Regions from separate parts of the Paenibacillus sp. FSL R5-0470 genome, predicted to be linked through region 1. Evidence: riboswitches for the same ligand, from Rfam matches in the RefSeq annotation. Region 1 holds a riboswitch; each other region holds the start of a gene.
The links. A riboswitch is a leader RNA that binds a small molecule or an ion and turns the genes downstream of it on or off. The one in region 1 is predicted to bind cyclic di-GMP.
Positions count from the first base shown of each region.

Region 1 (7,768 bases):
TTAATAAAAAGGGAGTATTACCATGGATAGAAGAATTAAAAAAAACCAAACAGCCATCATGAATGCATTAATTCAACTAATGGCTGAAAAAGATTTTGAAAAAATAACGATTAACGAAATCGCAGAGCGCGCTGATGTAAACCGCGGAACGATTTATTCCCATTATGCGGATAAATATGATCTGATGGATAAATGCCTGGCGGCTCAGCTCCAGCAACTAATCGAAAGCTGCTCCGCAGTGGAGGATGAAACCGAACCCAATCCCTCTAAGGCATCATTACTCCGCACGCTGGAACAATTGGAGGAGAATGCTCTCTTTTATAAGACTTTATTAAGAAACAAAGCTTTGCTCTCCTTTAGAAACCAATTACAAGATATGATAAATAATCAAATCAAAACACAATTCTTAGAAAACAATTTAAACCTAGATAAGTTAAGTAAGGATATATCCGTACAATTTTTGAGTTCGGCAACTGTCGGAGTGATTGAATGGTGGTTTACCCATAGTAATCCTTGTTCTGCAAAAGAAATTACTGATAAGTTATGGTCAATGCTAGATCTGAATCTGCAAATGATCCATTCTCAAGCTTGAAAATATTATCCCATATCCATCTCATAAATGGAGCTGATGATCTTTTCAATTTGGATCTCCTTAATGGATATATCAAGAATCTCTACCTTTTCGCTAAGAATATGAAGAAACTCACCCATTTTACATTGCTCGGTATCGATCTCTAATTCCACTTCGTAATCCGATATTCTTTCCGATATCAGAGTCCCAGGCAGGTCAATATCTCCAATCGTTGTAGCTGCAGAAAGCCTGACCACTTTTTTAGCGCCTAAATGAAGTCGAAGTTCGGAGAACTTATCGTCATAAACTTTTTTACCTTGATGAATAATTAGTACTCTTTGTACCAAACGCTCCACATCTTCCAAGTCATGTGTCGTTAGAATAAATGTGGTGCCTTCCTGATTCATTTGCTTAATGAATTCTCTGATTCTTTGTTTAGCTATAACATCCAGCCCGATCGTCGGCTCATCCAAAAAAACCACTGGCGGAGAATGAAGCATTGCCATAATAAACTCGCATTTCATTCGTTCTCCCAGTGATAGGGTGCGCGTAGGCTTAGTGATAATATCACCAATCTCAAACATACTTACAAATCGATCTAGTCTTGTACGAAAGTCATTCGTAGGAATATCATAAATTTCCTTGTTCATATAAAAGCTATCCAAAGGAGGAATGTCCCATATTAACTGCGATTTCTGTCCGAACAACACTCCGATTTGCTTTACATATTGATTTTTCTGCTTATGAGGGTTGTATCCTAGAACATTTATTTCTCCTGATGTAGGATAGAGAACGCCTGTCAGCATTTTAATAGTCGTAGATTTACCTGCACCGTTTGGCCCCAGAATGCCAATGATCTCTCCTTTTCCAACACTGAACGAAAGATCTTCTACAGAGGTGATAATCGATTTTTCACGGTGAAACAGACTTTTAAATACGCTTTTTGCATCTTGTCCACGGTGATACGTTTCATATTGCTTAGTTAAATTCTTGACGGTAATAATGTCCAATGTAATTCTCCTTCATACAAATTCATCCTCCGGCACTTTTGTAACTACGAAGCATGTACGTATAGAGCCAAATTCCGAAGGCCGCAAATAACACACAAGGGATAATCGCTATAAAAAAATACGCTTCCCATCGTCCAAGCAGTGTAGATGCAGGAAAGTAAGCAATCATGGAAACCGGAAAAAGAAAAGAACTCACGGCTACGACTGCTTTAGGGAAAATCGTCCCTGGATAGCGTCCAAAAGACTTAATGCTCTCAAACATCTCCGGCAAGCGGGAATTCGCCACCCATTTGAAGGAAATCGCTGCAACAATGAGCGCCACGCCAAACATGACAAGCAGCCCTGCTCCAAACAATAACAGGAACAATAACCAAGAGCTGAAGGTCATCCCATCGATTCCGCTAAGTGCGTAAACGAACATGACTACTCCTCCACCTAAAAGCCCGATACTTTCGAACTCAAAAGATCTGGCCAACAGCAGAAAAAGGCTCGAGGTTGGTTTAATTAATACCACTTCCAGCGTTCCTTCCACTACATGGGACATCGTATTCCACATGATTCCGTTAAAAAAAATCCCGGCACAAGCCGTAGACAAAATGAAAACGGATTGAATTAATAGTGCCTCTTTAAAGGTCCATCCTTCAAATGAAGCATTCGAATTATAGATGAACACCGTTACTAGGGGAAACAATACATTCCCTATGAGCATGATAAGGCTATTAAGAATAAAATTAACGCGATAGGTGATCGCAGAAGCAATATTCGCCTTCATACAAGTTTTGTATATTAGATACATACGTTTCATGCGCCCACCCCCGTAAAATGCTTAAGCGATAACGCATACAGCACCCGGCAGACTATTCCGGCAATAATAACGGCTACAAGCTGCAACAACAAAACTTGGGGAATAGGTAAGGTTATATCAGCTAAAGTATAGCTACCTGTATAGACCATTGCAGGCAGAAAGGTCGTATATTGAAACGGTAAGAAAAAGGAAGCCATCTGTAAGGACTTTGGAAAAAAGACTAATGGAATCAGTGATCCTGAGAATATCCCCTCGCAAAGACTGAAAAAGTTACGAATACTGGAGGATTGCACCATCCAAAAGGCCACCATTCCAATACTATAGTGGATGAAAAAATTCATCATGAACGCCATAGCTATCGATAGCATTGCGTATAGTAAATTTGCGGGTAAAACATCAATATGAAAAATAAACAAGAAGATCATAAAGCAGGGTATAAATTCAAATAGAAGCCCAAGTACCCTATGCCCTGCCTTCTGTGACAATGCATAGAACATATGATTCATTGGTCTTAAAGAGAACGTAATGAATTTCCCTGTGCGAATGAGCATTTGTAAATTCCAATCGGCAAAATCCATGGTCAAGTAGTTGATCAACATCGTGGCGCAAAAATAAGAGAGCATCTGAGAGAGCGACATCCCGTTAATAGAGGATTCCCCGCTATAAACAGCGCTCCATATATAATACTGCACTAAAAAATATACCGGGCCTACAAAAATAGAAACCATCGAATGCGTTCTGTACGCACTCCATTCCTTATAAGTAACAAAAGCAACCGCTCTCATCACGCGAAAGCGGTGCTTTATCTTCTCAAACATAAGTCACATCCTGCCTATCTTTGATATCTCACTACAACTAACCTTTTTCTTATTCGAGTCCAGACCAGATCACATTGTTTGTGCCGAAAATAGCTCTACCGTCCCATATATGGTTATGAAAAGGGATATACCAAACGGCAACCAGCTTTTCTACCGGGTCAATGACCAAAGAACAAGATCCCCATCCTTCGTGAAAAAAAGTGCCTTCAGAATAAGATGTACTTTCATTATATCGAAGGTCTGGCCCAAGACCGTATGGTCTATCCGCTCCTCCATCTCCCCATGCGTAGTTTGGAAGTTTTTCAGAATTGAACCGCTTGGTCATTCTCTGAACAGCCATCCGACTTAAGATATGACCACCTTCGTATTCCCCATGGTTAAGCAGCATAATTCCGAACTTTTGTAGATCATTAACGGTTGAATACATTCCCCCACCCGTTCCGGGAGTCTTGATTTCTTCCTCAGGCCTTTGTTCTTCATCCGTAATTTCCCCGTTTTGCAGCTTCTGAAGATATTCCTTGGCTTCTTGCGAACGAATAGCGATCCTACCAGCTTTCTCAGGCGGAATATCAAAGAAAGTATCTGTCATGCCTAACGGTTTTACAATGTTGTCCATTATGTAATCTTCTGCAAAAACATCTGTTATTTTCTCAATAATTGCACCAAGAACCACGTATCCGAACGAGGAATACATCCATTGAGTCCCTACCGGAAAACGTATACCATAGGAAAGTCCAGCTTTAATCCAATTTTCTTTTCCAAGCTCTGATTCATAAATATACCACCATGCACTTTTATAGTAGGTATCACTTATAGTGCCATGATCAGGTGCGATGCCGGAGGTATGAGTCAGTAAATGAGCAATTGTAATCGGCTTAAAAGGATCGGCATCAAATTCCGGAAGAATAGAACTAACTGGTTGTCCCATAAAAATTTTGCCATCATCTGCCAGCTGCCAGATCGCTGTTGCCGTAAACAGCTTGGTAATAGAAGCGATTCGAAAAATTGTATCCGTTGTTAATTCTTGGTCGCTATCTTCTTCGTAACTGAAGCGTCCCCCCGCTCCATTAGCAAATATTTTTCCATAACGACTAAGAGAATAAATATAGCCATCTGCTACTTTCTTATTACAGAGATCCTCATAAAAATGATTAAGCGCCTCTAATCGGTCCTCCCTGTAATTCGCTTCATTCAGCTTGCTTAGCTCTGTGGATGATAACATTATTCGCACTCCCCCTATCATTCATTAAAAAGAATAGTAATTCTCAAAAATGTAAATTTACACCTAACTCATAATACCTTTTCAATATAATAGTTACAATATGATACTTCATACACTATTAAATTAATTCAGATTATTAATCACATAAATAGCATGTACTAAAATCCTAATAATTGGTAGGTCAATTTTATATTTATTTATTCTTTACATATCTCACTTCCTGTTGGCTGCTGTCATGAATGGAGCAAAAAGCGCTGTTCTACTGAACAGCGCTTTTTACTCCATATGAAATCGACCTTATTATTCTAGTTCGGCGGGCTTAACAATGGTTGTACCTTTGTTATTCTTGGAATACTTAGCTTCGATTTTCGTGTTGTATGTATCCTTTTCTCCATCACTTATCAGCACATAACTCAGATCGACTGTCAGCTTTTCCGTCTGCCAGGTCTTAGTATTGACGAATAATTTCCACGTTACGCTTTTGGGTTGAACTGTCTCACCATCCCAGAGGTTCTCCTGGTCATAGAGTTTGATTATTCCCATAGCTGCTGTCGGATCGGTTACCGTGAACTGCAGGACGGTCTGAGCACCGACAGTGCTGACTTTCATAGATTTTTTATAATTTTTTACCGAATCAAGCATGGAAACAGGATCGTATTGACCTTTAGAATAAAAAGAATCCCACTCCATCTTCTCCAGTCCAATCCAATACTGCGCATCAGGATCGATTGGCTCACCGTCATCGTCGTAACCTTCATCTTCAGATTCATCGATCAGTTCACTTCCGTCTACAAGATAGTAAAACTCCTTGTCATTGGCATATAGACTGTACGATGTTTCTAAAAGACTACTATCAACGGTGCCAGCTGCAGCAAAATTCGGCAGTCGATTAATATCCAGCTTCAGTGTGTTAGTGTTGCTGATACGTACCCCACCGCTCTGAATATCCTGTTTTTTGATCACATCTAAGTGAAAATTCTTTATTGCTTTAGAGGCTGCCGTTACTTTGCTAATCATTTGATCCGCGGTTACTGCTGTTGTGGTAGCGGCAGACACGACTTCAGGATTAGACATCCATCCGATCGTTCCGGACAGCAATAAAGCACCTACTGCCAAACTAGTGCCTATTGTTTTGAAAAAACTGTTCATGTACTTCCCCTTTCGGCCCCTTGCGATAATGTAACGCCGTATAGGTCGAAATAATAAAAGAGCTCAAAATTGACTACATATTCTTAGAGCTATCCTTTATGCTTCATAAGACATCCCTATGGCGGCCTGGCGATCATTTCCTTCTGTAGAAAGGCTTTAGACCCATGGCTTTGTGTCATCATCTTTCGATGATTTTACCTTTAACGCGGACATTCAATTAGTTTTAATTAGCTTACGGACGCATGTCCCACCGCTAATTTTATCATGGTTATAATTACCTGTAAACGACTTATCTTCCATTCGAATTCGCTATGATACTCAGAAGAAATACTACAATCAAAATGAAAAATGAACGATTACATACGCTTATAAGTCTTATTAATGAGAACAGCAAAGACAGGGGGTGCAGCAAAATGAGTGACCGGGAAATTTTCGAGCTCTATAAAGAACAAGTATATTATTTTTGTTACTACTTAATGAAAAATCAGGCAGATGCGGAGGATATTTCCCAAGAGGTATTTGTAAAAGTTATCTTAGCGGATAAGTCGAAGGTAAGAAACTTGAAAGCTTGGATTTTACGAATTGCTTCGAATGAGTGCAACAGTGTGATCAAAAGGCGTAAGACGGGGTGGATGAAAGAAGTACGTAATTATTTACTATCCAGGTCTGAGGAATCAAACCCTGTAGAAAAACGTTTGGATCGACAGGAAACTAAAAAAGAATTACAAGGGTTATACAGTCAGCTTTCCGACAAAATCAGAATGGTAATAGTCCTTCGTTTTATAAACGAATTGACTGTACCCGAGATCTCTAAAGTTATGAGCATACCCGAAGGAACTGTAAAATCCAGACTGAACAAGGGACTTAAAATACTAAATAGAATGGGTGGAACCCAACTAAAGGAGCTGAATAGTAATGAGTCTCTATATTGAAAAAGATAAACATATTCCCCGACCGGATTATGATTTGATGTGGACTGCCATAGAACAAGAAGCATATACACGTCAAAGAAATCTGCATTCCTCCCAGAATACTCCTAGGTCTAATAAAAAGGTTATTCCTATCAGTATTGTCTTCTCTTGCCTCTTACTTGTAGCCATTCCTGTATTCGCTAGTATGACGATTAATTGGGATAAAATTGGTGGTCGAAGTGTGAGCAATGCATTAAATAATGGCATCGGTCAACAGTATAATCTTCAAGCTTCCAGTTCAGGAGTAACAATGAATTTGAACGGTGTTGTAACTGACGGAGAAAAAATGAAAATGCTGTTATCACTTGATACTAAATCTGATCTATCCCAATATACTGGATTTGCTACAGAAGAAAACACTATGACTAGTGAATCCGGTGCCAAGGCAAAGGTATACGGTTATTTAGAATACGATCCTGAAAGCCAGAAACTCATTGGAGTATATGAGACACCTGATACATTAAAGGATGATAAAAAGGACTACAGGTTTGAAGCACGGAATCTCATTTTTTACAGTGATCGGAATATTCCCTTACAATCTAATCATCAAGCAGGAGATACAATTGATACGGGAGTTAAGCAATACCCAAGCATTCAAATCGAATCCGTTCGACAAGTTTCCAATCAAACCATTATCCGTTACAAAGTCGCTGCATCACCAGCTGACTTAGGACGGGGAAACCCACATTTGGTAGTTAGTACTGCTGGTCAAGAGAATGAGGCAATTCCAACCATCATGCCTAACGAAGGATCGGATTTATTTATTGAACAGGTTTTCAATATAACTGAATCAGATTGGAAGGAAGCTAGTCTTCATTTTAGTTACATTGAAGAAGCGAAACGTATTTCAGGTACATGGAAGTTCGATTTTAAAGCAGATGGACAAAAAGCAAGTGAGGCGATTTACACTAAGAAACTGTATAACAGTCCTGAATTTCAAGAAAAGACCGGTATAACCTTAGATCAGCTAGTGGTTACCCCTTTGGATATCCAAATTCTAATAGCTGAAAATGATTCGCTTAAAAAAGGAATTGTCCACTATAATACCGCTCAGTTGGTTATAGGTGATAAAACAATCACTGGGGGTTGGAATTTGAAAGGAGATCATTCCGAAAGCTACCAGCATTTATTTCAATTTGAATCTCCGGAATGGTATAACAACTGGTCCGATGTTCCAATGAAACTTATATTAAAGGATGCTGTCATTGAGAAACGTGATACC
Region 1 covers NZ_CP150238.1:2,390,676-2,398,443, reverse strand. Annotated here, with positions in the region: gene MKY99_RS10270 (TetR/AcrR family transcriptional regulator) at 23-592, shown strand; gene MKY99_RS10265 (ATP-binding cassette domain-containing protein) at 598-1,581, opposite strand; gene MKY99_RS10260 (ABC-2 family transporter protein) at 1,604-2,386, opposite strand; gene MKY99_RS10255 (ABC-2 family transporter protein) at 2,383-3,204, opposite strand; gene MKY99_RS10250 (serine hydrolase domain-containing protein) at 3,254-4,426, opposite strand; gene MKY99_RS10245 (DUF6612 family protein) at 4,727-5,575, opposite strand; cyclic di-GMP riboswitch class I at 5,693-5,784, opposite strand; gene MKY99_RS10240 (RNA polymerase sigma factor) at 5,989-6,507, shown strand; gene MKY99_RS10235 (DUF4179 domain-containing protein) at 6,491-7,768, shown strand, end outside.

Region 2 (7,768 bases), 1.3 Mb from region 1:
GTCTAACCCTATCATTTCATTAGATTAAGGAAGGAACAATGCCCCTTGTGGAATCACCTGCTGCTTCTGGCTGGAACTCTCCCACAGCAAGCGAAGATTAGCATCTCCTTCATTCTCATAATATTCAATTTGGATATCATAAAGTGTTCCGGCTGTGAGCGGGATACTTCCTTTATGAAGGGTTGCACTTTGATTTTTCCAATTATCGATGATCAGCTTTCCGTCAATCCAGACACGGACTCCATCATCAGAGGATGCCGAAATCGTATATTTTTCACTGAATTTGGGTTTGAGCTTCCCTTTCCAGCGAACAGAAAAATGATCTTCATCTATCTCCTGTGCAGGTGACCCGCCATGCCAATTAAAATCAATCTTACGATCATCGCGGATAAGTACCGCTTCTCCCTCTAAATCAGTATTGTTATAGTATTCTCCAGTTAAACCCGCTGGGGTTACCGGGATTACCGGTGCTATCGAAGGGCCTCCTGTTGTGAGAACGTAATCCTCTCTCGATACTATAAACGAGTCATTCATAAAGCTTTTAATTGACTGTAGCGTATTATTTTCTGTCAGTAATTTTCCCCAGGTCATCATATAGACCCATTTATTTTGTTTCTCGGTTAATACTTCCGGGTTCGGCAGCTGTCCGCTCTCCCCGATTCCGATAGGTTTACCTTCAGCAAGTGCGAGCAGATCCTCATAGTAGGACTGCTTATAATCGTTATTGTAGATATCCGCAGCCAGAACATCGAGTTTATCCGCACCCGGATAATATGCAGCATAAGGATCTGCCCATTCATTCGGCGCATTTGGATTCCACACCCACAGTAGATTATTCAGTTGATGTGTGTTTACAAAACGATCATAGACAATATTCCAAAGCGCTGAAAAATTGTCCTTTTTCCCCCACCAAAACCAACCGCCGTTCATTTCATGGTAAGGTCGCCATAAGACTGGAACTCCGGCATCACGCAGCTGTCCCAAATAGCCAGCGATCTCGTCTAGATCAGAGATTAGACTCTTATACTGAGCCGTCCCAGGCGTAACATAAGCATTAAACTTCTCTTGACTGAGACTTCTGTTTACATTGGACCATTCCGGAGAAGTCCCCGGCAAACTCTGATGGAATGTCATGGCTACAATGCCACCCTCTTGATGCCACTCCATTGCACTGTCTATAACAGCTTGTCGCTGTTCTGCGATCGTCCCTTCGGGTTGATTATTAATTGCCCCCAATTCATAACCATGTAGAACGGCATTTTGTCCCGATGTATTCTTCAGCTTATGAACCAGTTCATCTGGACTTTCTAGATAATCATGCTGGCCAGACAGGATTCCTTTGCCACGTAGATTCACCAAATTACTCAGCAGTTGCTTGGCTTCTTCAGAAGCTGATGGATTGCTTGGTATAGCCAGAGGAAGAGCGGAAGAAACACTCATAGCCTTCGGAAGACTCTTAACCTCTCCCAAAGGCAGCAAGGAAAAAATAATAAACACCGGTAATATAGTAAACAACAATCTGTTTTGCTTATAATATTTACGCAAATAAATCCTCCTTTCGGTAGCTGTACTGCCTCCACAGGTGCTAAACAAACATACCTGTTATCGGACAATCGTCTTCTGACCTAATGAGGACTATAGCTTAGTAGCTCTGCAATAACGCAGAGCCACTAAGGATCGACCTTTAATTTTCATCAATCAGGAGACATCCGGAAGATAAAGTGCACTTGCTGGAACTGTCTCTTTAGCTTGACTAGCACTTTCCCACATCAAGCGGACTCTCGCATCGCCTTCATTTTCGTAATACTCCACCTTGATATCATATAGCTGGCCAGCCTTCAGCGTTATATTACCCTTACGCTCAGTACCACTTTGCTTAGTCCAACTATCAATCACGGATTGCCCATTCACCCACACACGGATGCCATCATCTGAGGTAGTGTAAAATGTATATTGCTCATCATATAATGGCTTAATTTTACCGCTCCAACGTATGGAGAAACGATCAATCCCAAGGGCGGCATCCGGCGATCCTTGCCGCCAATTGAAATCGATAATTGCATCAGTTCTAGTAAGAGCTGCTGTTCCCGATAGCTGTATGTTGTTGTAATATTCTCCTGCAAGCCCCTTCGCAAGAGGAATGGCTGCCTCACCCTCTTCTTCGGGAGGTGCCGGCGCTGGTGCAGCGCTAGGTGTCGGTGCCAGACCAGTATTTAATTTATCTCTGGTCAGGGTATAGTTGCTATTCATAAATGTTTTAATTGTATCTGCACTGTTATTCTCGTAAAGCATTTTTCCCCAGCTCATCATATACGTCCATTTACTTTGTGATTGCTGAAGCTTCTCCAGATTAGGCATTTCACCATTCTCCCCGATCGCAATCGGTTTGCCTGCGGCTAGACTCAACAAGCTGTCATAGTATTTTTGCTGGTAATCATTTTCGTATATATCTGCTGCCAGAATATCTACTTTATCAGCACCTGGATAAGTTAGCGCATAAGGATCTGACCAAACATTGGGAGCATTCGGACTCCATACCCATAACAAATTATTTAATTTATGAACGTTAACAAAACGGTCATACATAATATTCCAAAGTTTAGAAAAGTTATTTTTCTTCCCCCACCAGAACCAGTTCCCGTTCATTTCATGATAGGGTCTCCAAAGCACCGGAACATTGGCATCGCGCAAGCTTTTTAGGGAGACTGCCACCTTATCAAGTTCAGCGATCAGATTGTTATATTGCTTGGTACCCGGTGTAACGTAACTATCGAACTCATTCTGACTAAGTGTTTTTTTTACATTATCCCAGTCATAAGAGGTGCCCGGCAGGTTAGCATGAAAAGTCATAGCTACGATCCCGCCCGCTTTATTCCAGTTGATGGCGCTGTTCACCACATTTTGACGCTGCCAGGCCATCGTTCCTTCTGACTGACCGCTGATCGCGCCCAGTTCATAACCGTGAAGAGCGGCATATTGTCCGCTGGTTCCCTTCAGCATATTGTTAATTTCATCTGGACTTTCTAAATAGTCATGTTGACCAGCAATAATACCTTTTCCTGAGATCGAGTAAAAATAGTTAAGCAGCTTTACGGCTTCAAGTGAGGCTCCTGGGGTAACTGGCGTTCCAGAATTTGAAGCAGCTATGACAACAGACGGCGAAATTCCAACAGTAAGCGGAAGTGCAGTCAGAAACAAGACGAGTGACAGAAATGCGCCAAATAATCGATACGTACGGTAAGCTTTCAAAATAATCTCCCTTTCGGTAGCCAGGCTGCCACTCTTTCGAAGGCCCTATAGCTTTGCGTCCCTACCTTTCGATAGGTTTGCCTTTTCAATTTAAGAGAAATAATCTCTCTTACCGTAAGTATCGACGACAATTAATGATATATTTAGTGTTTTTATGACTTTTTTTGATAATTGAGTCAATTTACCTGTTTCAAGAAATTATGGATTGGTTAAATAGATAGGTTAGACCTATGAAATGAATTGTTGTAGTTCTATATCATTCCAGTCTAAAGTAATACGAATGTTATCTTCTTCTACTAATTCAGAACCCGTCTGTACCTCTATAAACTCGACATCCGTCAAAGCAAGGATCGCGTGCTTCGTTCCTTCCGGTATACGTACTACGTCCCCAGCCTTCACATTATGTTTTTTCTCATTCAGCACAATACTTGCTTCGCCGCTGACGATTGTCCAAATTTCACTACGCTTGCGATGTAATTGATAGCTGATATTATTCCCCTCGGATATAAAAATCCGTTTGGTCAGCACTTCATTGCCTTCATCATATTTCACATAATCAATAACTTTGTAATGGCCCCAGCGGCGTTCCTCGTACATCGGTCTTTGTTCAAAGGTCTTCAGCACTTCTTTAATCCGTGGGCTCTCAGCTTTATGGGTAACTAGAATCCCATCCGGGCTAGCCGCAATGATCAGATCCTTCGCACCAATTACCGTAATCGGAATATCCAGCTCATTAATCAAGCAAGTCCCCTCAGAATCCACCGTTACAAAACCTTTTCCTACATGCTTGCTGCTCATTTCCTCTGTCAGCGTATTCCACGTTCCAAGGTCCTTCCAGAATCCATCATACGGCTGCACCACAATATGTTCTTCTTTCTCCACCACTTCATAATCAAAGCTGATGGAAGACAATAGCTTATACTGCTTCTGCAATTCTTCATATCCTAAAGGCAACCCTTTACGCTGCAAAATATCTAACAAGTACCCTAAGCGGAAGGCAAACACTCCACAATTCCACAATGCATTTTGCTCGATGAGCTGTTCTGCTTGTATACGGTCTGGTTTCTCTTGAAAGTGACTCACCTTCATAAAACCATTTCCCCCCGCCTCTTCGGTGGTAGGAATAATATATCCGTATTTCTCTGAGGCATGTTCAGGAACAACACCCATTAGTGCCAGATTTGCTCCACTTTCCAGCATGGTCCCCTCAAGCATAGCTATGGTATCGAAAAAGGATGCTTCTACATAAGGGTCAACAGGCAATATTGCTACCGTTTCCGCTGGAGAAACACCTGCCACTGAATAAAGATAGGTAGCTGTTAAGGCGATAGCCGGAAAAGTATCCCGACGCTCCGGTTCAACGATAATCGGCACATGACTTCCCAGTTGGCTTTGTATCATTTCTACTTGGCCGCGGCCGGTGGCCAGATAAGATGATTCTGCCATCCCTGCTTCCTCCAGCTGTCTCCAGACACGTTGTACCATGGATTCTGGTTCACCTTGAGGGCTTTCAAGTACCTTTAGAAATTGCTTTGAACGTGAGTCGTTGGACAACGGCCATAACCGTTTACCTGAACCGCCTGATAGAAGTACCATTTTCATAGAATGAACCCTCCTTGAATTATGGAAATCGAGCATATTTGAATTGTAATCAAAACGTCAGCTTCCGCTTAGCCTTATTTCGAGCGGATGCACTAAAAAAATTTGTTAGGTAGAAACCACTCCAAGGGATTTTGGACTTCCGATCGCTGTTATCCTCAGATTTCCTGATTGAACCGCTTCTCGCGGTAGAAATCCGAGGATAAAGGCGAACACTCCGTTTCTACAGTTCCAAATTCCCTTTCCGTTCTTAACCTAACCAACTTCTTCTTAATACTTGATCCGTGCGTACCGGGCTGTACCAGCCGGAAGCAAGCACGTTTTTCTAAAGATTCGCTTCTGCTCCGGGGGAGGCAGCAGCTAACGCAAGTGCAACTACAAGCGCAAGACTATCTGCTACTGCGGTATATAATCAGAGTACCTAACTTTATAAATTGCTTAGAACCTTAAAATAAGGGAACGAAGTGGCGGAGGGGAATTTTGGAACTGTAAGAGCGATAGCGTCCGCCTTTGTCTGCGGATTTCTACCGCTATCAGCGGTTAAAATCAGGAAATCTGCAGACAACAGCGGCTGGAAGTCCAAACATTCTCTGGAGTCACGGCTCATCCCTAAATAGAAAAAACACAAGTTCAATCAATATAACTTAGATTAAACCGCTCCAGCCACACTAGCAGAATAACCGCTCAATCCACCCATCTGCGGGCGGCCGACAGAATGATAAACGAGGCCGGTACCCTCGATTTGCTCCTTGGAATACACATTGCGTCCATCGATCAGCACCCCATTACGCATGCTTTTCGCCAGCTGATGCAGATCAATGTCCTTGAGTAGGCTCCAATCGGTAAGCAGGCATACGGCATCGCTGCCCTCAGCCGCTTCCTCTGGAAGATTGCACCAGCGAAGCTGCGGATGATCATATTGCTGCCTGAAATTTGTAGCTGCGATTGGATCATATAGTTTGACTGTTGCCCCCTCAGCCACCAGTGCCTCAACAATCTCTCTGGCGGGAGCTTCGCGGACATCATCAGTATTAGGCTTGAAAGCAAGCCCCCATATCCCAATCGTCGAACCGCGCAGGCTGCCAAGTGATTCATGCAGCTTGGAGATGATCATAAACCGTTGTCCCTTGTTCACTTCGACTACAGATTTCAATAATTTGAATTCGTAATCGACGTTGCCCGCAATTTGAATGAGCGCATTAGTGTCTTTCGGGAAACAGGAGCCTCCATAACCGATACCAGCCTGCAGGAAGGATGACCCGATTCTTTGGTCCATACCCATTCCTTGTGCTACCTCGGTTACATCAGCTCCCACTTTTTCACAAATATTGGCGATCTCGTTAATAAAGGAGATCTTCGTGGCCAAAAATGCATTTGAAGCATATTTGATCATTTCAGCACTGCGTATATCTGTTACAAATACATTTTCAGTGAAACCCTTATGAAGCTCGCGCATGGTTGGTTCCAGCTCTGGATTATCAAGACCAATGACAATTCTGTCGGGATGGAGGGTATCGCGAATCGCTGACCCTTCACGTAAAAACTCGGGAGCAGACACGATATCAAAAGAATGATGGGTAAACTTAGAGAGCATTTTGGAGATTTTCTCATTTGTCCCTACGGGAACTGTAGATTTAGTCATTATAATTTTGTGCCCGTCCATCGCTTTAGCGATTTCAGCAGCTGCACCCTCAATGTAAGTTAAGTCAGCTTCACCATTAGGCAGCGATGGCGTACCTACAGCAAGAATGATAATATCTGAATGCCGCACCGAATCCTGAAGATCTGCAGAAAAAGATAACCGTTCCTCACGAAGATTCAGTTCAATCAGTTCCTCGATTCCCGGCTCATAGATGGGCGATTCCATCTGTTTCAGCTTCTTAATCTTTTCCTCGTCCTTATCCACACAGATGACATGATGTCCGCCCAGTGCAAAGCACACGCCAGATACAAGACCCACATACCCAGTACCGATTACTGTCAGCTTCATACAATCATCCTCCTTTTAGAAAATTGACGTAGGCCTGCTCAACATACTGCTTGAACTTAACCATAAACGCCTGCTCATCGAATTTACGTGCATGCTCCATGATTTGATCGATATCCCAAGCGTAGGACTCTACCTCATTAATAGCCTTAAGCAGATCCTCCACTTCTTGATGCTGAAAGAACACACCATTTACATAAGGAATAATAGTATCCAGTGCCCCACCTGCTTGATAAGCAATTACCGGTCTTCCTGCAGCGTTCGCTTCCAGCGGTGTAATTCCAAAGTCCTCTTCTCCTGGAAAAATGAACGCTCTACACTGTGCCATCATTCCAGTCACTTGCTCATCTTCTAGCCGGCCCAGAAACGATACATTATCCTTAGCCATGCCTTCGAGACGCTTGCGATCTGGTCCATCCCCTACGATATAAAGCTTAAGTCCGTTACGGTTAAAAGCCTCTACGGCTAGATCAATCCGCTTGTAGGAAACAAGCCGGGAGACAATTAAATAATAGTCACCAATGGTTGAAGAGCTTGTAAACCGGGCTGTATTAATCGGTGGAAATATGACATCTGCATCCCGGTGATAATAGTTCTGAATCCTCGTCTTCACTACTGATGAATTGGCTACGAACTGATTCACATTTTTGGAAGTTCGCTGGTCCCACGTTTTGAGCTGCTGCATGTATACCTTAAGCATTTTTTTGAACAACCCGGAATTCGACTGACGTTCCATGTAGGTGTCATAATCCCATGCGAAACGCATAGGCGTATGGCAGTAACAAAGATGAAACGTATGTTTAGGAACTTGAATACTTTTCATAAAAGCACTGCTGGAACTCAGGACGATATCGAAACCGCGAAAGTCCAAATCACGGATGGCCATTGGATAAAGTGGCAGCACCCCTTTGAAATTGGTCTTTACCCCCGGAA
Region 2 covers NZ_CP150238.1:1,104,558-1,112,325, reverse strand. Annotated here, with positions in the region: gene MKY99_RS04830 (glycosyl hydrolase) at 25-1,545, opposite strand; gene MKY99_RS04825 (glycosyl hydrolase) at 1,699-3,249, opposite strand; cyclic di-GMP riboswitch class I at 3,262-3,341, opposite strand; gene MKY99_RS04820 (sugar phosphate nucleotidyltransferase) at 3,478-4,851, opposite strand; gene MKY99_RS04815 (UDP-glucose/GDP-mannose dehydrogenase family protein) at 5,498-6,838, opposite strand; gene MKY99_RS04810 (glycosyltransferase) at 6,843-7,768, opposite strand, start outside.
Region 2: linked by a shared signal. The riboswitch ahead of MKY99_RS04825 (glycosyl hydrolase) and the one ahead of MKY99_RS10245 (DUF6612 family protein) in region 1 are both predicted to bind cyclic di-GMP.

Region 3 (7,768 bases), 2.0 Mb from region 1:
TTGGTATCAATATGTTTGATCACGCAGATATTTATACCCGCGGTAAAGCCGAGAAGGTATTCGGTCAAATCTTTAAAGAACGCCCAGGACTCCGCGAAGAAATCATTATTCAATCGAAGTGCGGTATTAAGCTAATGGAGCCTGGAGACAGCTCTAATGTCTTTGACTTCTCAAGCCAGCATATTCTAAGCAGTGTAGATGGAATATTGTCGCGACTAGGAACGGAATATATTGATATTCTGCTGCTCCATCGGCCTGACCCCCTAATGGATCCAGAGGAAGTAGCTTCTGCTTTGCATCAATTAAAGGCAACAGGTAAAGTTCGTCATTTCGGCGTTTCCAATATGAGCGCAGCGCAGATCAAAATGCTGCAAGCCTATTGCGAGGAACCTTTTATCGTAAACCAGCTACACATGAGCCTAGCCAAGCTCAGCTGGGTCGATGCTGGAATCAGTGTAAACCGTGAACCTTGGAAGGATATTACCTTTCCCGAAGGAACCCTTGAACATTGTCGAATGGAGAACATTCAGCTTCAAGCTTGGGGCCCACTCGCACAAGGCTTATTTAGTGGACGTTCATTAGAGGATCAACCAGAGAATATCGTCCAGACAGCTGCCATGGTTAAACAACTTGCAGATGAAAAAGGAACAACACCCGAAGCCATAGTGCTATCCTGGCTAATGACACATCCGGCAGCTATTCAGCCTGTGATTGGGACTGTGAATCCTCAGCGCATCGCTGCCTGCGCCGATGCGGACAAGCTGGAGCTTACTCGAAAAGAATGGTATGACCTATATGTTAGTTCACGTGGTACTCGCCTTCCCTAACTGAGCCCACAATTAAACTCGCAAGAATTCTTAATAGCCTAATCGTGCCTCTCGCATGATTAGGCTATTTTTAATACATTCCCCTCCTATGCATTGTTCTCTATTGCGAATAAAAATAGATATCAAGCGATAAACCGAGATAAATAGAGATAAATTAACTTTTTTGTTCTTTATAGAGCACAAACGAGACTTATTGACAGTTTTCTTTTCAATTTATTCCATGTATTATTCATTACAGAAGTTGTTCTTAATAAAGAACAACAATAACGAACCAAAGAAACTCAAGACATTGAGGGGAGGTATTCCTCTGAGACCCAGATCAGCAAAAAGAAGACCTAAACGAAAGAAACAAATCGGATTACGTGTTCTGCAATCAGGAATGGCTGTCTCCGTCTTGTTTCTGACTACCTCGCAGCAAGTGGGTAGTACCTATGGTGGTTTTGGAGCTACTACGCAAACCACTAGCACAATTAGCTTTTGCGAAGTATTTCCAAACTCGATCAAGGGGCTTCTAACAGAACTCAAAGATCATATCGAAAGAGCTACTGCTTTAAAAGGATCGCTGCAAAGCTATACCCCTTCAGGCAGTCTCTCAGACGTTTCGGGAATAGAAGGCATGACGCTGGATGAGCTTGATGTCGCAGCGCAAGAGATTTCCACACAAATCTCCGCGCTTCAATCTCAAATCGATGGCGTGAATGAGCAACTGGCCACCAACAGCCAAATTTGGAACGAAATCAATGGTGAGCTGAACGCAGCAGCAGCCGTCCTATTCCAGATTGGAGGATATATGACCTCTCTAGATTCAAACTGTCTAGAAATCAAGGATGAACAATTCTTCAGAGAGCTGCAAAGCAGCCTGAATCAAAGCGGTGTCATCTCTGAATCCCTGAATGCTTCCTTAAAGGGAGTCATCCAATATCTAAACTCCATACACGACATCGGGCTTCCATTTGCTTCGGTAGTGACCAGTGATGTATATGGACAACCCGAGTTACGCAACGAGGCGTTTCAGCAGCCGTTACCTTTCCTGATTCCTTTTAGTCAGCCGGCCAGCAATATCTCTAGCGAACTTACCTCCACTTATGAAAATCTCAATACTGAAATGAATGGTCTTAAAGAATCGGCTACTTCAGGAATCAGCAATCTTCAGAGTCAGCTCCAATTGATCAGTCAAACCCGTGAACAACAGTTGGAAGCACTTGAGAAAGCCCGACTAGAGGCGCTGGAACAAACGAAGAAAGAAGAAGAACGTTTGGCACTGGAGAAAAAAGAAAAGCAAGAAGCTGAGGACAAAGCGAAAGCTGAAGCTGAGGAGAAAGCAAAAACGGAAGTGACTCCACCGAAAGGTGAAGCTACTCCAGAGAACATAAATAATGAACAGCCTGAAGCCCCAGCCACTAACCCGGTCGTTCCGGAAATTGGTGAAGAGCTAACGATTCCAAAAGATGTACCACAGCAAGCGGTTCCTCAGGAGGCGCCAAAAGCGGAAGATACAACCACTTCCCCACCGGTAGCAACACCAGCCCCTTCGGACCCTCAACAAGTTAAAGGTGGCGAATAATATGCGGATTAAAAAAATGATCAACAATACATTATCGAGCATCATGCTTGTGATATTCATTCTGCTGGTGGTAGCCGTAGTTTTATCAAAGGCCTCCGGCGGTGAACCTGCCTTCTTCGGATACCAGATCAAATCGGTACTCTCAGGTTCGATGGAACCAGGGATTCAAACCGGATCGATTGTCGCTTTAAAACCCGGAGGAGATATGAATCGCTTCAAAAAAGGCGATGTGATCACCTTTAGAAATGAAGAAAATCTGCTCATTACTCACCGTGTTGTAGAAGCAACAATGAACAACGCTACTGGTGAAGCCATGTATCGAACGAAAGGCGATAACAATGATGCGCCTGATATGAACCCTACCAGTTCCACGAATGTTGTAGCTGAGTATACCGGGGTCACCGTACCTTATGTAGGTTACGCTATGAATTTCGCAGTTTCCAAAGCTGGAAGTGTTGTGCTCATGATCGTACCAGGCTTGATGCTCCTGCTCTATGCCCTGTATTCATCATGGAAGGCTGTAGCTGCACTCGAAAAGAAAAATGCTGCTATACTTCCCACCTCTCCACCTCCAACTGAAATACAGTAATCCGTTGATTGTCCGCTTCCGCTTACGAACCGGAAGTTACAATATATAACTTTTATAAAAAAACCACAAAAACCGAGGAGGAATTTTAATTATGGGTATCAAAAAAACATTGGGTCTTGGCGTAGCATCAGCAGCACTGGGTTTATCATTGATTGGTGGAGGAACTTTCGCTTACTTTAGCGACACTGCAACAAGTACCTCTACATTCGCAGCGGGTACACTGGATTTGAACTCTGACCCTTCTGTTATCGTTAATCTGGATAAATTGAAACCAGGTGATACTATCAAAAGAGATTTCAAACTTAATAATGATGGGAACATCGATATCGGCTCTATTGTTCTCAAAACAAAATACTCTGTTAATGACGTAGGTGGTAACAACAACGGTGTTGATTTAGGTAAATTTATTAAAGTTAAGTTCCTGCAAAATAAGGACAAGAGCGGTAACATTATTCCGGATATTGTAGTTTATGAAACAACACTAGCTGATTTGCAAAATTCAACACCTGATCTCGTAGAAAAATTGCCGTTCATAGGCAATGAAGCATCCGGTATTAAAGCAGGTACATCTGATAGCTTCACCGTTAAGTTCGAATTTGTGGATGATGGTAAAGATCAGAACATTTTCCAAAAAGATGTGTTGACACTGACTTGGGATTTCTTTGCTAAACAAGCCAGAGGAACTGACTACTAATCTAATAAGTCTTCCATTCGAAGAGCAGCAGATTCTTATTCCGGAAAACGGATAAGTAGATGCTGCTTTTCTCTTTACAATAAACTTTGTCGAATTTAATGATATTTGCTATACTAATAACAAAAATTACGGAGGGGCGTCAGCATAGTGCCACAAAATATGGGCCAACGTATCCAGCATCTCCGCCTAGAAAAGGGATTGTCCCTATCTGAGCTTGCGGACAGAGCGGATGTTGCTAAGTCGTATCTTAGCAATGTGGAGAGAAACATCCAATCCAATCCTTCAATTCAGTTTATCGAAAAGATCGCCGATGCGCTTCAGGTATCCATCCACGCTTTGCTCTATGGAGAACCTAATGATGCTGAGGAGTCACCTTTAGATTCGGAATGGTTCCGATTGGTGCAGGAAGCTATGGCCTCAGGCATAAGCAAACGCGAATTCAAGGAGTTTCTGGACTACCAGAAATGGCGCCTTGATCAGAAGGATTAATATTCCACCTGACCTGATAAGATCCTCTTCTACTCATACTATTAAACATAAGCGCCTTCACCCTCCTAACATGGACCGCGAAGGCGTTTGAATTCTAGCAGAATATAAGGACCAAGTCTGAATCTTATAGATTCTTATATAAAGAAAAAGAGCACAGCGAGTTATCGCTGTGCTCTTTTGATATCTAATGCTCTGAATGTATTACTGCACGGCTTGCACAGTCTTCTCATGAAAGAAGCGACGAATTTCATCTGCCTTTATGCCAGCCTTCTTAGCTGCTAATAATAAATGGACCCACTCTACGTCTAGATCAATGACCTGCTGTTCTCTGTTGCTTCCCTGGTTGGACTTGTCCAAAAAATCTCCTCCTAAGATTTTAGTCCCCAGGCAATCCGGCTGTCATAGTATTTCTACCTTAGACCCGCGACTTTGTGCCCCTGCCTTTCGGCAGGTTTACCTTTTACTGGACCCTTTACACGAAAGGATCTACTTTGAAATATATGAAAATCGCTAACTGCAATAACATTATACTATACTAAAGTGGAAAAGTGTGTCGATTTCTGATTAGTTTTTCCATTAAAAAACAAAAAATAGAAGCGCTTTTGTGCGATATCTTGTCCTATTAACACGATACTCGTCCCATTCATAAAATTAATTAAGCCAATATAATGATACTTCCTTCCCTATTAGTTAAAAATAAGGATATTAGAATCATTTTAGTGGGCCTTAGGAATGGGTAATGAGAAGAAACAGCGTTCTTTTCATTAGAACAAGCTAACCCATACCATTTTGCGAACGTATTGGACGAAAGAATGAATTGATTACACGTGTGGAAAGTAGCACAATAAGATGAGAAATGAAACCGCAATCATCACAGCTCCAGTAAGCGTTGACACAAAATGTCACGTATGGAGTTCATCCGTTAAGGAGGATGTATTCATGGCAGCCAAAGAGCCCTATAACGAATCCATTTGGAGTAAGTATTACGGACCCAATTTAGGCTACATTCAAGAAAGATATGAACAGTTTGTGAAAGATCCTTCCACCGTAGAGAATAATTATCGCGAGCTTTTTACAAATTCGGGTCCCCCGCCCCTAACACCGGATAGCGAACCGGCTCCACAGCCTCGCATTTCGGGAGACACCGAATGGCTTAGAAAGGCAGTAAGAGCTTCCAAGCTAATCGCTAACATTCGTATATATGGCCATATGGCCGCTGATATTGATCCGCTTGAGCGCGATCACAATCCCATGGCTAAATATCTTGAACTCGAAACCTATGAGCTGACTCGTGAAGATCTGCTCGCACTACCTGCCACGCTCATTTGGGAGAATGCGCCGAATGATGTGCATACCGGATGGGATGCAGTTCAGCGTATGCGTCAGGCTTACACCAAGACAATCGCCTATGAATTCGGGCATGTGCATGAAGAACAAGAACTGAAATGGTTGAACAGACAGGCAGAATCCACAAGCTCACCAGCGCCTTTAAATAATGCAGAACGTAAAGAGCTGCTAAACCGCCTGATCCAAGTAGAGCAATTCGAAACCTTCCTCCACAAAACCTTTGTGGGTCAGAAGCGGTTCAGCTTGGAAGGCAATGACGCTCTCGTACCGATGCTGGATGAAATCGTACGCGCTGCTGCGCATGACGGCGCAGAGCATATTCTGATGGGCATGGCGCATCGTGGTCGCCTCAACGTTCTTGCACATATTTTGGGCAAACCTTATGACATTATATTTTCAGAGTTTCATCATTCTCCGAACAAGGAGCTTTTCCCTTCCGAAGGCTCTACAGGCATTAACTATGGCTGGACGGGTGATGTGAAATACCATCTGGGTGCAGATCGCGCTGTCCGTGAAGGAGAAACCGTACGCACAAGAATAACACTAGCGAATAACCCAAGTCACTTGGAATTCGTCAATCCTGTCGTGGAAGGCTTCACTCGTGCTGCTCAAGAAGATCGGAGCACAGCCGGATTGCCGAAGATTGATACCAGTAAAGCTATGGCGGTACTGATGCATGGCGATGCTGCTTTTCCAGGTGAAGGGATTGTTGCAGAAACACTTAATATTGGCAAACTTCAAGGTTATCAGAATGGCGGGACGATCCATATCATTGTTAATAACCGGATCGGCTTTACGACAGAAAGCGAAGACTCCCGTTCAACGCATTATGCGAGTGACATCGCCAAAGGATATGAAATTCCAATTATCCATGTCAATGCTGATGATCCTGAGGCCTGTATATCAGCCGTTCGTTTAGCTAGTGCATATCGCAATCAATTCAAAAAGGATTTCGTTATTGATCTCATCGGCTATCGTCGTCATGGACATAACGAAATGGATGATCCTGAAACTACACAACCTATCGTGTACGGTAAGGTACGCAATCATCCAACCGTTTACAAGGTGTATGCGGAGCGGCTACAGCGTGAAAAAATTCTTACAGCTGAAGATGTACAAAAGATGCACGTTGAAACAGAAGGCGTATTGCAACGTGCGTACGATAGTATGAAGGAAGGCAATCACAAGAAAAAAGAACCAAAGGCCTTCATTCCTCTTCATACAGATCGCTCAGCGGCAGGCACTACAGCCGTACCGATCTCCAGTCTGCAAGAGATTAATCGTGAGCTACTGAGCGTACCTGATGGATTCCAAGTCTATCCGAAACTGGAGCGAATTCTGCAGCGTCGCAAGGACGCACTGAATGAGGGTGAAAAGGTCGACTGGGCACTCGCTGAGTCCCTCGCCTTCGCAACCATCCTGAAGGATGGAACGCCAATTCGACTTAGCGGTCAGGATGCACAGCGCGGGACCTTCGCACACCGCCATCTGGTGCTGCACGACAGTAAGACAGGAGAATTATTCTCTCCGCTTCATCAGCTAAGTAATTCTCGCGCTTCCTTTGGCGTATATAACAGTCCGCTATCTGAAGCTTCTGTGCTAGGCTTTGAGTATGGTTATAATGTGTTCGCACCAGAAACCTTCGTCATCTGGGAAGCACAATATGGCGACTTCGCCAATGCAGGTCAGGTTATATTTGATCAGTTCATTGCCGCTGGACGTGCGAAATGGACGCAGCGCAGCAATCTCGTCGTCATGTTACCGCATGGCTACGAGGGACAGGGACCCGAACATTCCAGTGGTAGATTGGAACGCTTCCTACAGTTATCCGCGGAAGAGAACTGGACCGTTGCTAACTTGACCACTGCTTCTCAATATTTCCATGTCTTGCGGCGCCAAGCTGCTTTATGTGGACAGGAAGACGCTAAACCACTGGTGATTATGACGCCGAAGAGTCTCATTCGTAATCCGCGCAGCACATCTGCCGGAACTGAGCTCGCTTCCGGACAATTCCAGCCTGTGTTAGCTGAGCCCCTGCTAGGCCAGAAGCCAGGTGAGGTCAAACGTCTAGTAGTCTGCAGCGGTAAAGTAGCTATCGACATCCAAACAGAGCTAGAAGCTGCTTCAGACAAAGATTGGTCATGGCTGCATGTACTGCGCTTAGAGCAACTCTATCCGTTCCCAGAACATGAACTGAGTGCTCACTTAAGCTCCTTCACATCCCTTCAGGAAATTGTCTGGGTGCAAGAAGAGCCGAA
Region 3 covers NZ_CP150238.1:422,269-430,036, reverse strand. Annotated here, with positions in the region: gene MKY99_RS01890 (aldo/keto reductase) at 1-827, shown strand, start outside; gene MKY99_RS01885 (hypothetical protein) at 1,048-2,391, shown strand; gene MKY99_RS01880 (signal peptidase I) at 2,393-2,980, shown strand; gene MKY99_RS01875 (TasA family protein) at 3,072-3,674, shown strand; gene MKY99_RS01870 (helix-turn-helix domain-containing protein) at 3,834-4,163, shown strand; gene MKY99_RS01865 (anti-repressor SinI family protein) at 4,365-4,520, opposite strand; cyclic di-GMP riboswitch class I at 4,547-4,631, opposite strand; gene MKY99_RS01860 (2-oxoglutarate dehydrogenase E1 component) at 5,103-7,768, shown strand, end outside.
Region 3: linked by a shared signal. The riboswitch ahead of MKY99_RS01865 (anti-repressor SinI family protein) and the one ahead of MKY99_RS10245 (DUF6612 family protein) in region 1 are both predicted to bind cyclic di-GMP.